DNA from 2 places in the Bacillus thuringiensis genome. Region 2 is predicted to be linked to the other one. Evidence: riboswitches for the same ligand, from Rfam matches in the RefSeq annotation. Region 2 holds a riboswitch; the other holds the start of a gene.

Region 1 (7,604 bases), 1.3 Mb from region 2:
AATATAGCTTGCCTGTGCGTGCATCTACTAATGAATAGCCTAGGGCTGAATCTACTCCTTCTTTTGGAGAAGTAAAGTCTGTAAAATAATACAGTGTTCCATCTTTACCAAAGATCGGGGTCACGCCTTCTTTCGTTCCCCACTCAGTCGGAATTTTCATATCTGTTTGTGAGAATTTCGTATTCCAAAATCCGTGAATATATTTACCAAAGTACGTATTTAACGTAGATGCAGTCTCATGATTTAATACACCATCAACAAATTTAGGTGCCTTTCCTTTATTATATCTTTTCACTTCACCTGTTTGTGCATCTACTACGACAACACCTTCTACCTCAAATCCAGATCTTCCTGAAATAAATTCACCATACGTCATTGTATAATATGGTTTTCCTTTATCATCAACCTCAAATTTAGGTTTTCCTTTAAAGATTAAATTTGGTTCTGCTTGCCTTACCACACGCTCTAACTTATTACCAAAAAACATGCTTGGCACATATTTCATTTTATAACCGAGGTGCAGTTTCGCTTCCGCATCAGGATTCGTACCTGACATCGTTACATACCCTGGAATTGTCTCAGCTTTACGCGCTTTAAAAAATCCTGAAACTTCAATTGGCGCTACATATAAAGCTTCGCCGTTTACCATTTGTGGCGTTAATTCTCCTAGCTCAAAATAAGCTACTTTCGGAATATCACCAAATACTTTTTTCATCTTATTCTCCGCTGTCTTTGGCGGCACTGTAAACGGCTGGTCATTTTCAGTAAATGGCTCTGAAATATCTTTCTCTACCTTAACAACAGAATCATATTTCTTTTGCGAGATTACTATATCGTGCAAATAACCAAAGTAGCCGTAACTTGCGAGTAAAATAAACATTAGAAGTCCTTTTAGCGTACCTTCTAATTTCCCTATTTGATCTTGTGAAAATAAAACAAGCCCAATTAAAATTGCTACTGCAACAGAATAATGAGTAAGAATCGAATCTACTCGATCATCAATTAGCCAAAAGTATTCATAGATTGCAATACCTATCCAAAATAAAACAGGAATAACTAAAATAGATGATTTCTTACCCTTTACAACCTTCTTATCTCCCTTCTTATCCACTGCTCGAAGCTTACTACTGCTTCTTGTCCATGGAATCAAAAACAAAGTAAGAATAGCTAAAACTACAAATTTCATCAAAGGCACTGTCCCCTTTTCTTTTGTATTCCCTTTTAGTATAACAAATAAAGGGTATTAAGGTGAAAATAGGAATAGTTATATTTTTTTACTACTTAATACAATCCCGCTCACTACATATAGAATAGATGCAATATAAAAAATTGTACCAATCGTAAAGAAATCTACTAAATATCCCGTGGCAATAACCGCTACTGCTCCGCCAATGGATGTCCACACATGGTATTTTCCAATCTCATAACCAGCCTTTTCCTGCGCAACCTTTCGTGCTAATGAAGTCTTCTCAGTATTACGCTGCACAGCACCTAAAACTCCCATTACAATTTGAAGAATATACACATGCCATACTTCCGTGGCAATCGGAAAGCAAAGCATTAAGATTGCCATGGACCAAGCGTATATTATTAATAATTTTTTATCCCCTACTTGATCAGATATCTTTCCCACTAGTGGATATACAAGTGCTGATGTTAAAGCAAATAAGCCATACGCCCAGCCAAATTGCGAGAAGCTATTTCCAACGTTTCGAAGCAATAATATATAAAAAGGAAATACCATACTTCCTGCCATCATGATGATACTTTGCGAAGCCACAAATCTTCTATATGTCATTTCGTATACTCCCTATAAAATAAATTCACAAATCTCTCTTCTGAATCTACTTCCTTCTTTTTCTTGAGAAATTCTTCAATACGAGGATATGCCCTCTTTAACTGCTCTTTCGTTGGATAAGAATAATACGGCAAATAGTAACTACCGTTATGCTTTAAAGTAACATCAATCATCTTCCGAATGACATCCTCTGTTTTCTTTATCTCACTCTCTGAGCGTCCCTGGTTAATCAAAAGAACCAGCGCAAACATATCATCTTTCGCATAGGACAAAACTGCATTTTCATTCTTTTCCACGTAACGAATCGTAATGTTGAGTAAATTAAACTCTTCTTCATTTAATGCGTTACGTAAATCATCTATATACTCCGTGAAAGCATCTATAGGCACAAAGTATTCTTGTAACACTTCGGTCCTATTTGGATTTTCATATTCCATAAAAGCACTATCTGATCTCATAACATTATTACGCGTCTCATACTTTCCATCTGTACGTTCAAAATAACCTCTTTGTATATCCCAAAATGTATTCTTTCCCCAATCACTATAACGTGATAACCCAAGTAAAAATTTAGGTGCAGCTATAATATTTTCTTCCTTTAATTCACTGTACTCTTCTCTCATATTTTGATTTTGTGCCAAAGTATAATCCGTCACATACATCTCTTTTAAAAATGAATTTGGAGCAACAGAAATACGCGCTAAGTGCATACGAACATTCTCATCTCTTTTCACTTTCTCTTTGAAATAAGATGCGTATTCTTTATAATCTATCATTCTCGTGTGCATTTCATATAATTCATCATCTGTTAACTTCAGCGTCACATCTAAAATAACTCCAAATAAACCGTAACCACCAATGACATATGGAAATAACTCTACATTTTCTTCTCTACTTACATTACATACCGTGCCATCTGCCATTAACAATCTGAATGACTCTACTGTATCAATTAGTGCCTCATGACGAATATCACGCCCGTGTACATTTACACTTAATGAACCACCAACAGTAAAAATATTTTGAGACTGCATGACCTGTACCGCAAGGCCATATGGATTTATTTTCTTCTGAATATCATTCCACGTGACACCACTTTGAACTGTAATCCGCTTCTTCTCTGGATCGAATTCTAATATTTTATTATATCCTTTCATATCGAGCATCGTGCCATTCGGATAATATGTCTGTCCTCCTTGGCTATGTTGCATGCCTGCAATGGAAATTTTCTCTCCTGAAACTTTTGCATCTCGCACTAATTTTATTAACGAGTGCTCTTCCGTAGCACTTTCAACACGTTTTATTTTTGTCGGAAGCAATTTACCTACATCACTCATAATAGGATGATCAATTTGTTTTTTATACGTATGTACAGACGTTGCAAGCAAAACCGTATATGCGACAATGACCACTGCTATCTTTCTTTTTTTCAAAGGACACTCTCCTTATTAGCAACAAAAAGAGATACCCGTTCTTTCAGGTACCTCTCTTGACAGTGATTACTTTGCTGCTGGCAATTGTATTGGATCAAATTTATCATACGATGTAAACTTTGCATCCGTAATAATGTGCGCTTTATCCTTACCATTGCTACTCATAACCATATCTATCTTTGCTGATTCATATTTAAAATCTTTTGTAATAATATATTCCCCATCTATTTCTTCTATCTTTGCATTTTGGCCTTGTAGCATTTGTTTCTGCTTTTCATCCATACTAGCTAGCATACTCTCTGTCTCTTGCCCTTTTAATGCAAACTTCAGTTTATAATTATCTCCACTTTTCTCCATCTTTACTTTATTTAAAATTTCCGATGGAATCTCTAAATTATCTACCATTCCTTGAGTCGCGTTCATTCCGTTAGCATTTAATTGTTCCTCTGGTACAGACATCACTTCACCCGTATTAGGATTTTTCACCTGACCAGCAATTTTGCCACCTACATCATAAACAATAACCTCTGTACCAGAAACATTCATTTCAGAACGAGAGTTTTTTTTCTTCGGCTCTAGTTGCATTTTGGCCTTCATTACATTCATCTCTGTTCCTTCAGCCTTTATTCCCACATCATATGTCATCGTTACATTTTCTTCGTTTTTAAAAGCTTCATTCGCTTTATTGAAAACATCCTTCGCTGTTAATTCCTTTTCTTTCTGCACAGCTTCTTTTTTCGGTTCATCAGTCTTTTTTGTTTCCTCATTACTACACCCTACTCCTAGACCGACTGCAAGTACTAGACTTGAAATTAAAATAAGTTTTTTCATAACGTCCCCTCCTTCCCAAAAATAATATCATCTCTATTCCTATGAAATCTATATAATTCGTAATATTTATCTTTAAATTTATTTCCTATATAACAACATGTTTGAGAAAAAGTTTAAATATGATGTAAATAATAACAACTCATTTCAGGAGGTCATTATGAAAGCGATTATTTGCACAAAGTATGGACCACCTAATGTTCTCCAGCTTCAAAATGTAGAAAAGCCTAAACCTAAAAAAAATGAAGTATTAGTTAAAATTCACGCAACAAGTGTATCGACTGGAGATTGTAGAATACGTGGCTTTAATAGCCCCCTCTTATTTTGGATTCCTATGCGGATCATATTAGGTTTCAGAAAACCGAGAAAACCTATACTTGGCGTAGAGTTATCCGGTGAAATCGAAGACATTGGAACAGATGTAACACAATTTAAAAAAGGGGATCCAGTTTTTGCATTAACAGAACTCAACCTTGGTGGTTATGCCGAATACACATGCGTGCATGAAAGTGGATTAATAGCATTAAAACCTACCAATGTGACCTATGAAGAAGCTGCTGTTATTCCTTTTGGCGGAACTTCAGCATTGCACTTCCTTAGAAAAGGACAGATAAAAAAAGGGCAACAAGTACTTATATACGGCGCCTCTGGGTCAGTAGGGACGGCAGCCGTACAACTTGCTAAATACTTCGGGGCGACTGTCACAGCCATTTGTAGTAGTTCGAATTTCGATTTAGTAACAGCTTTAGGGGCAGACAACGTAATTGATTATATGAAAGAAGATTTTACTAAGCGGGGCGATCACTACGATATTATATTTGACGCAGTTGGAAAATATAAAAAGTCTCTTTGTACAGATGCATTAATGCCTAATGGAAAATATGTATCTGTGAACGGAATGATGGCAAAGGTCAGTAAAGAAGATATGAACCTACTAAAACAACTAGCTGAAACAGAAAAGCTAAAACCTGTTATTGATAGAATTTACCGATTAGAAGAAGTTGTAGAAGCCCATACGTATGTAGAAATGGGCCATAAGAAAGGAAATGTTTCGATTACCTTAAAATAAAATATATTCTGAAAATATTATTGACAATTCTTTTTGTACGATTTACTATTAGTACCATATTTAAAACTACATACACATACTCTTATCAAGAGTGGCGGAGGGACTGGCCCGATGATGCCCGGCAACCGAGCTTATGACGTATAAGCTAAGGTGCTAATTCCTGCAAAACGAGTTTTCGTTTTGGAAGATAAGGGAGGAATCTATTTCGTCTATTCGGCACCTCTCTTATTTTTGGGAGGTGCTTTTTATTTTGGAACGTATATGAAGGGGGATTTATAGATGAAAAAGGTATTATTAAGCATTGTAAGCGGAGCAGTATTATTATTAGGCGCATGTAGTGCGAGTTCAGATAAAGAGGTAAAAGCATTAGACGAGAAAAAGATTACTGTCGGTGTAACAGGTGGACCACATGAACAAATTTTTGAAAAGGTAAAAGAAGTTGCAGCAAAAGATGGTCTGGAAATTGATATAAAAGTATTTAATGATTATGTAGCGCCAAACGTATCTTTAGATGAAAAAAGCCTTGATGTAAATAGCTACCAAACGAAATCGTATTTAGATGTATTTAAAGCTGAACGCAATATGAAATTAGCTGAAGTATTTTCAACAGTAACATTCCCTATGGGCGTATATTCTAAAGATATAAAAGATGTAAAAGACTTAAAAGACGGCGATGCGATTGCTGTACCAAATGACCCAACGAATGAACTTCGAGCTTTAAAATTATTTGAAAAAGCAGGGGTTTTAAAAGTTGATCCAAAGGCTACAGAAAAAGCGACTGCAAAAGATGTAATTGAAAATCCAAAAAAATTAAAGATTGTCGAATTAGAGGCATCTCAATTACCAACGCAACTAAGTGAAGTAAAAGCAGCTGCAATTAACACAAACTTTGCATTAGGTGCAAAATTAAGTCCAGCGAAAGATTCTATTTTCCGCGAAGGAAAAGATTCACCATATGTGAACTGGGTTGTTGTTCGTACTGAAAATAAAGATGATGCCGTTGTAAATAAATTAAAGAAAGCTTATCAATCTAAAGAAGTAAAAGAGTTTATCGAGAAAAAATTTGATGGTTCAGTTTTACCATCTTGGTAGGAGCTGACGATAATGATTGAATTTAAAAACATATCCAAAGTATTTTCAACAAAAAAAGGGACTGTTGAGGCTCTTAAGTCTACTTCCCTTAAAGTAGAAAAAGGCGAGGTATTTGGAATCATTGGGTATAGCGGCGCTGGTAAAAGCACATTGATTCGATGTGTAAATTTATTAGAAAAACCAACGACAGGAAATATCATTGTAAACGAACAAGACTTAACAACGTTATCGACAAAAGAACTAGCAAAAGCGAGACAAAAAATCGGAATGATCTTTCAAGGATTCAATTTACTTAAAACTGTTACCATCTATGAAAACATTGCATTACCTTTACGCCTTGCTGGCATTCCAAAAGCGGAAATTAAAAAAAGGGTAGAAAAATATTTACGCATTGTCGATCTTTTCAATCGAAAAGATGCTTATCCAAGTGAACTTTCTGGCGGTCAAAAACAGCGCGTTGCAATTGCACGTGCACTATCACATGAGCCTGAAGTGTTATTAAGTGACGAAGCAACGAGCGCTTTAGATCCAGAAACAACTGATTCTATTCTTGATTTGTTATTAAAGATTAACGAAGAAATTGGAATTACGATTTTACTCATTACACACGAAATGAACGTTATCCAACGTATATGCGACCGCGTTGCCGTTATGGAACATGGATCTGTAGTCGAAAGTGGGACTGTGAAAGATATTTTCACAAACCCACAACATGTAACAACGAAGAAATTTGTAAATAGCGCCTTTGCAGCTAAAATTCCAGAAGAGGTACAGAAAGAACTACAGAATACTGGAGAAATTGTAACACTTTCATTTATTGGCACTACTTCAGGTGAACCTGCCTTAGCTGTTGCCACAAAACGTTTCCAAGTGTATCCGAATATTTTATCCGGTAATATTACGCAGTTAAAACATGAAGCATATGGGAAACTAGTCGTTCATATGCAAGGAGAACAAAATGAAATCCACCGTGCTTTATCATTTTTACAAGAGCAAGGAATCATTGTAGAAGGAGGTAGAACAGATTATGGGAAACAAGTCCTTTTTGGATGAATGGGGTAAAGTCATATGGGAAGCCACAATTCAAACCTTTCAAATGACATCTATTTCATTACTTATCTCTATCCTTATTGCATTACCACTTGGCGTCACACTTGTTTTAACGAGACCTGGTGGGCAGCGTGAAAATAAAATCATCTATCCTATTCTTAATACGGTTATTAATATCATTCGCTCTCTTCCATTTATCATTCTATTATTCTTCATCTTACCTTTTACAAAGTTTCTAATGGGAACATCCATTGGCGTGCAAGGGGTGATCGTACCACTTGTCGTCTTCACAGCTCCCTATATCGCACGTTTAATGGAGACGGCTTTACTAGAA
Region 2 (7,604 bases):
AGGAGGCGCATTCTTCCTTGTATTTTTACTATTAACTTTATTTATAGGTATGCCTCTTCTAATAGCGGAGTTTGTTATTGGACGTAGCACGCAAAAAGAGGCGGTTACAGCTTATAAAGTACTAGTGCCAAATAGCAAATTATATCCTTGGATTGGTCGTATGGGAGTTGTTACTTGTTTTAGTGTACTATCTTTTTATAGTGTTGTAGGTGGATGGATTTTACTTTATTTATATTATAGTGTGACAGGAAGTTTCTGGAATGGAGTAGCTGATTATGGACAATTGTTCGGTGAAACGATTTCAAATCCGTTAAGTGCGATTGGAGCACAATTTATCTTTATGCTTTGTACGATTTTTGTTGTAAGTAAAGGTGTAGAGAAAGGTATAGAAAAGGCAAGTAAGTACATGATGCCGCTATTATTTATTTTATTTATTGCAATTATTGTTCGTGCGTTAACACTCGATGGTGCTTTGGCTGGAGTAGAGTTCTTCTTAAAACCAGATTTTTCAAAGCTTACAGCAGATACGGTTTTATATGCGATGGGACAATCTTTCTTCTCTCTAACAGTAGGTGCATCCGTAATGGTAACGTATAGTTCTTATTTAAAGAAAGAAGAACATTTAGCGAAATCAGCAACATCGATTGTAAGTTTAACTGTTTTTGTTACAGTACTTGCAGGATTAGCAATCTTCCCAGCGATTTTCGCATTAGGAGTTAAACCGACTGAAGGACCGGGATTACTGTTTATCGTCCTTCCAGCAGTATTTGCAAAAATACCATTTGGTCAATTTTTCTTTATTATGTTTTTAATTTTATTCTTCTTTGCGACTTTAACTTCTGCCATTTCAATGCTTGAAATTGTAGTAGCATCTGTTGCGAAAGGTAACGAGAAGAAGCGTCCGTCAGCATCATTATTAATTGGTATTCTTATTTTTGCGGTCGGTATTCCATCAGCGTTATCATTTGGGATTATGAGTGACGTGAAAATATTTGGAAAAACATTCTTTGATTTAGTCGACTTTTCGGTAAGTAACGTATTGTTACCGTTAGGAGTACTAGCTATTTCATTATTTGTACCAAATAAAATGAGTAAAGAGTTGTTGATGAAAGAATTAGAAGTGACGGAAACGAAGGGGAAAACGTTATTTAACATTTGGTTCTTCTTACTTCGTTATGTTATTCCGGTAACTGTAATAATTGTATTTTTAAATGCTATAGGCATATTTAAAATGTTTGCATAATAAAAAGACGGAGAAATCTCCGTCTTTTTATTATGTTGTAGAAGTATTTAATAAACGATTATATGCTTTATAAGCTGTGACGACTGCGATGAATGAACCGATTAAAAATAACGCTGAGCCGCCAAATGTAAATATTCGGCCAATAAACGTTTCCCTAGCTTCTTCTATTTCTTGTTGTAATTGTGTATTCATATTAATCACCCCGTAAACTATAGGCATTTAGTTATAGTCTATGTAGAATGCCTATAGTGTGTGAAGTGTAAATAAAAAACCTCGGTAGGCACCGAGGTTTTTTATAATCCGATATAAGGAGATGGATCAACTGCGTTTGTCTTGCCGACATTCCATTCTCCAAGATGAAGTTCGAAGTGTAAATGTTGTCCGTATGATTGGCCCGTGTTCCCCATAAATCCAAGCTGATCGCCTTGTTTTACAGTTTGTCCATTCGATACAGAACGGCTATTCATATGAGCATATACTGTCGTATATGTTTTTCCGTTTATACGGTGAGATAAATACACTACGTTTCCGTAACTAGATGATAATTCTGAACGAATAACAACGCCATCTGCAGCGGCGATAATTGGAACCGTTCCCGAAGCAGCGATGTCAATTCCTTTATGGTTATCTAAAGAACGTACACCAAATCCGGAAGTTTTTGATCCAGCTGCTGGTTTGATAAAGCCACCGATATTTGTATCATGTGGTGTTGGGGCTGCTTGAGTTGCTTGAGCAGATTTAGTAGCTTGTTGTTTGCGAGCCTCCTCTGCCTGGCGAGCTTCTTCCGCTTTACGAGCTTCTTCGGCCCGTTTTTCTTCTTCAATTGCTTTTTGAACAGCTTGACGCTGATTTTCTAAAATGCCTTTGGATTCTTCTAATCCTTCAATCTCTGAATCTACTTTTGCTACTTTCGTATGTAGATCGTTAATAAGAGTTTGTTGCTGTTGTTGGTTATTTTGTAATTCTTGCTGTTTTTGTTCTAGTTTTTGCTCAGATTCTTTCAGTTGTTGTTCTTTTTTCTCAACAGCCTCTTTTTCTGTAGTTACAGCATTTTGATCAGATGTTTGTTTTTTTACAATATCTGTATCATTGTTTAATATTAAACTTACGGAGTACATATTATCAACAAGATCGGCAATATTTGAAGAATTTGTTAGTACCTCTGTAATGATATTTGTACGAGGTTTTTCTTGCATAGATTGTAATCGTTGTTTAATAACTTCCTGACGTGTATCTATGTTTGTTTGTAATTGTTCAATATGTTTCTTTTTGTCAGTAATTACTTGTTGAGTTTTGCTAATTTCTTTTTTTGTATCGTTTAATTCAGCCTCGTTTTTATTAATAGAAGTAGTTAATTCATCGATTTTCTTCTGTAATTCTTGAATTTCTTTTTCTATTTGTTCTTTCTCGACTGATTTATTTTGTAAGTCACTTTGTTTGCCTTCTAATTCAGATTGAATGTTAGATAATTTATCTTGATTTGTTTCAGCGTATACGGGTGAAAGTAACGGGGAAGCAAAAATCGTTCCTGCTGCTAAAACACTAAACGCTGCAAATTTCTTTTTCATAGTTGTCTGACTCCTTTCCCTATGAATGTTATATATCATAAGAAGAAGAGTGTCTATCGTTGTAATCATAATGTAAAGAAAACTTTATAAAATTGCTAAGTTTTGTCGGAATTTATCATTTTTCAACTTTAATTGTCATAGTACTTACATGTTATTTACTTGTGTAACAAAGGTATATTTTGGGATTTATCTGTGAAATTAAGGAGAAAACTAAGAGTTTTTATGAGGTGAAATATTACTTGAAAAGCTAATAAAACACTAGTGAGGAATCGTTCTCATGTGAGGTTTTCTGACATGAGTCTACTTTTTGTCAAGAAAATTATTTGCGTTCGGGCAAACTTATTTTGTTGTCAGATTTTAATTTTTGATTTATGATTTTTAACAGGGACAAAATGTAGTGAATTGTCGAATAATATGTAATACTCTTAATTTCAAGTTTTATAGAGATAGAATGAGAGATAGAGTGAAACATCGAAGAGGGGGTTACAACAAATATGAAAAGAATAGGACTTGCATGGCAAATATTAATAGGACTTGCGCTTGGTATTGCAGTTGGGGCGATTTTCTTTGGCAATCCGGCGGTAGTGAGTTATTTACAACCAATTGGTGATATTTTCATCCGATTAATTAAAATGATCGTTGTACCGATTGTTGTAGCAAGTATTGTTGTTGGGGTTGCTGGTGTTGGCGATGTAAAAAAATTGGGCCGACTAGGCGGAAAAACAATTATTTACTTTGAAATTATTACAACAATTGCAATTATTGTCGGTCTATTAATTGCGAATATTTTCCAACCAGGAAAAGGCGTAAATATGGAGCAGTTAACAAAGACAGATATTTCGAAATATACACATACGACAGAGCAAGTACAAAGTCATTCATTTGCAGATACATTTGTAAATATTGTTCCAACGAACATTATGAAGTCATTAGCTGACGGAGATATGCTTGCTATTATCTTCTTCTCTGTATTATTTGGTTTAGGTGTAGCAGCAATTGGTGAAAGAGGAAGACCGGTTCTTCAATTTTTCCAAGGTGTAGCTGATGCGATGTTTTACGTAACAAACCAAGTTATGAAATTTGCACCATTTGGTGTGTTTGCGCTAATTGGAGTTACAGTTTCTACATTTGGTCTTGCTTCATTAATTCCATTAGGAAAATTACTAATTGTTGTATATGGAGCAATGATCTTCTTCGTTGTAGTTGTCTTAGGACTTACAGCGAAAATATTTGGAATTAACATTTTCCAATTCTTTAAGATTTTAAAAGACGAGCTGATTTTAGCATATTCTACAGCAAGTTCAGAAACAGTTTTACCAAAAATCATGGAGAAAATGGAGAAATTCGGTTGCCCAAAAGCAATTACATCTTTCGTTATTCCGACAGGTTATTCATTTAACTTAGATGGATCAACTTTATATCAAGCAATTGCGGCTATTTTCTTGGCGCAAATGTACGGTATTGAGTTATCTATTACGCAACAAATTACATTATTACTTGTATTAATGGTTACATCAAAAGGTATTGCAGGTGTACCGGGCGTATCATTCGTTGTATTATTAGCGACACTTGGTACAGTAGGTATTCCACCTGAAGGTTTAGCGTTCATTGCTGGTATTGACCGTATTTTAGATATGGCTCGTACAGCAGTTAACGTTGTAGGAAACTCTTTAGCAGCTGTAGTTATGTCTAAGTGGGAAGGTCAATATGACGCTGAAAAAGGACAAGCTTATTTGAAAGAGATTTCTGAAAAAGGTCAAGCAGCTTAATTATAATATGAACAAGCTCTCACATAATATGTGGGAGCTTTTCTGTATATAGAAGAGGAGCAGACATAATGAAACGTAAATATGGTGATGGTTCTTCGTGGAAGAGACTAATAGAAAAGGGTTATACGGTTAAGCAAGTAGAAGAGGGAATGCTCGGAATACTGGATATAAAAAAGGTGAGAGAGCCTAGTTGTAAAGAATATGATGGTAAAGAAATTTGTATTGCAGGTAATGGGTATACATGGGTTCAATATTTTATTAATGGAAAGAACTTTGCGATTACAGCTATGTTAGATGATAGGCACAATTTAGTGCAATATTATATTGATGTGACGAAAGAATATGAAATAGATGACCGTGGTTTACCGTATTTTGATGATTTATATTTAGATGTAGTATTATTACCTAGCGGTAAGGTGTATGTATTAGATGAAGAGGAGCTAGAGGACGCTTATAAAAGTGGCGATGTCACGAAGGAAGATTATGAGCTAGTTTGGTACACGACGAAATGGATATTAGCAACAATAAAAAATAGTGAATTTTATTGGATTTCAATATTGGAAGAAGAAATCGAAAAGTTAAAATGATTATTGTATTCAAATTTTTGTATAATTACCAAAAAAATCTATACAAAAAATAATTGACTTTTGTTTTGTAAGCGAGTAAAGTTAGGGAAGAAATTATTATTAAAAAATAAATATGAAACCTTCTTATAAAGAGAGGCGGAGGGACTGGCCCTACGATGCCTCGGCAGCGGACTCGATTTCAGAGTGCTGTGCCAAATCCAGCAAGCGTGTGCTTGAAAGATGAGAAGAGTGTTTCTTATAGATGTATAAGACCTCTTCTCGTCGGAAGAGGTCTTTTGTTATTCATTAGAAAAAAGGTTGAAACTAGGGAGAGATGGTACTTTGAAAGAAACGAGAGGAAATGGTTTAGCTTTATTACCACTTGGGATATTTTTGGCGCTATTTATTGGTTCTGGAATTATTACAGGTGATTTCTATAAATTGCCGATACTTGTAGCGATTTCAATTGCTGTAGGAGTCGCTTTAGTGATGAATCGTAAAGAAAGTTTTAATGTGAAAGTCGAGCGGTTCGCTAAAGGTGCAGGAAATCCGGATATTATGATTATGGTATTAATTTTTGTGCTTGCAGGTGCATTTTCTGAAACTGCTAAAGGAATGGGTGGAGTAGACTCAACTGTTAATTTAGCGTTAACTATTTTGCCACCAGGATTTATCGTAGCTGGAATCTTTGTTATTGGTGCATTTATTTCATTAGCGATGGGAACATCAATGGGAACAATTGCAGCATTAGCACCGATTGCTGTAGGTATTAGTGGTCAAACTGATATCTCAATTGCACTTGCGATGGCTACTGTTGTTGGCGGAGCGATGTTTGGTGATAATTTATCATTTATTTCAGATACAACAATCGCAGCTGTTCGTTCACAAGGAACAGAAATGAAAGATAAGTTTAAAACGAACTTTTTAATTGTATTACCAGCGGCTATTATTACAATTGTACTATTAGTAATAGTTACTTCAGGAAGTGATACGCAGATTAAAGCGCATAGCTTTGAGTGGATAAAGATTTTACCGTACGCAGGAGTACTTATTACAGCGCTACTTGGCTGGAATGTACTTATTGTATTAACTGGTGGAACTGTACTATCTGGTGTTATCGGTCTTATAGATGGAAGTTACACGTTAGAAAGTTTCTTTAAAAGTGTAACGACTGGAATGGGCGGTATGATGGAGTTAGTGTTACTTGCTATATTAATTGGCGGTATGGTTGAATTAATCCAATATAATGGTGGTATTCAATATTTAATGAATGTATTAACTCGTAATATTCGTTCGAAAAAAGGAGCAGAATTTGGTATTGCTGGTTTAGTGAGTATGACGAATATGTGTACAGCGAATAATACAATTTCAATTATCTTTACAGGCCCGCTTGCAAAAAATATTGCAGATCAATATGAAATAGACCCTCGTAAATCAGCGAGTGTATTAGATCTTTTCTCATGTTGTGTGCAAGGGTTAATTCCATACGGTGCCCAAATGTTAACGGCAGCAGGATTTGCAGCGTTATCTCCGGTTGAATTGTTACCATATGCATTTTATCCAATTTTAGTTGGAGTATGTGGGATTGTTTCTATTTTAATTGGGTTTCCAAGGTTTTCGAAAGTAGCTGAGAAAAAAGAGTATCATAAAACAGCTTAATTTAATATGAACGTTAGTAATTAAAAAACGTGCAGAGAATAGACTCTGCACGTTTTTTTTGCGTAAAGGGCTGAATATGACTCGGTCTTAAGTCTGAGTTAAAAACGGTTCTTAAGCTCGTTATGGAAAGATGAAAAAATAGTTAAGATAAGAGTATCAAATCGAAGGGAGGCAAGCACAAGATGAAACAATTTCTAGCGTTTATCGCAGCCGGTATTTTGGCTTTAATTGCTCTTGGTAGTCTTGCTGGTATTGTAGGATTCGCAATCGGAGCAGGAGTTGTATATTGGAGCTATAAATCATTTGTGCGAGCTAAGTCATTTTTTGGAAAGTTAGCTTGGGGTATTGTTGGTTTAATCGGTTTATCCATTGCACTTTCTCATTCACCAGCATTAATCGGTATCGCTGCTTTAGTGGTTTTATACTACGGATACCGTGAGTGGAAAAAAGAAAAAGATGTAGTTGTTGAGTCTGCTCCAGAAAGTTCTAAACCATATAGCAACTTTGAAGATGAGTGGAACAAATTAATGAAAAACTAAAACAATAAATCAAATTATAAATAAAGTAGAAGAGAGGAAGATTTATAATGAAACAATCTTTATTCGGACGTGTACGCGATGCAATTTTAGCTGATTTTCATAATGTGTTAGATGAGAAGGAAAGAAAAAATCCAATTGCGATGTTAAACCAATATTTACGTGATAGTGAGCGTGAAATAACAAAAATTGAGAAGTTAATTGAACGTCATAAAACATTAAAATCTAACTTTGCTCGTGAGCTTGAGCAAGCACGCTATTTC

The links. A riboswitch is a leader RNA that binds a small molecule or an ion and turns the genes downstream of it on or off. The one in region 2 is predicted to bind S-adenosylmethionine.
Region 1: it holds a riboswitch for S-adenosylmethionine, as region 2 does, so the genes downstream of both, AC241_RS01005 (MetQ/NlpA family ABC transporter substrate-binding protein) here and AC241_RS07575 (Na+/H+ antiporter NhaC family protein) in region 2, are expected to answer to the same signal.

The regions. Positions count from the first base shown of each region.
Region 1 is NZ_CP012099.1:170,477-178,080, reverse strand. It holds gene AC241_RS01030 (DUF3981 domain-containing protein) at 1-1,186, opposite strand, end outside; gene AC241_RS01025 (MFS transporter) at 1,265-1,798, opposite strand; gene AC241_RS01020 (FAD-binding oxidoreductase) at 1,795-3,231, opposite strand; gene AC241_RS01015 (DUF6612 family protein) at 3,298-4,062, opposite strand; gene AC241_RS01010 (NAD(P)-dependent alcohol dehydrogenase) at 4,220-5,128, shown strand; SAM riboswitch class I at 5,208-5,322, shown strand; gene AC241_RS01005 (MetQ/NlpA family ABC transporter substrate-binding protein) at 5,408-6,220, shown strand; gene AC241_RS01000 (methionine ABC transporter ATP-binding protein) at 6,233-7,273, shown strand; gene AC241_RS00995 (methionine ABC transporter permease) at 7,248-7,604, shown strand, end outside.
Region 2 is NZ_CP012099.1:1,428,916-1,436,519, forward strand. It holds gene AC241_RS07555 (sodium-dependent transporter) at 1-1,243, shown strand, start outside; gene AC241_RS34725 (hypothetical protein) at 1,274-1,435, opposite strand; gene AC241_RS07560 (murein hydrolase activator EnvC family protein) at 1,537-2,811, opposite strand; gene gltP (glutamate/aspartate:proton symporter GltP) at 3,306-4,580, shown strand; gene AC241_RS07570 (ribonuclease FAU-1 family protein) at 4,649-5,167, shown strand; SAM riboswitch class I at 5,288-5,393, shown strand; gene AC241_RS07575 (Na+/H+ antiporter NhaC family protein) at 5,489-6,805, shown strand; gene AC241_RS07580 (lmo0954 family membrane protein) at 6,988-7,344, shown strand; gene AC241_RS07585 (PspA/IM30 family protein) at 7,392-7,604, shown strand, end outside.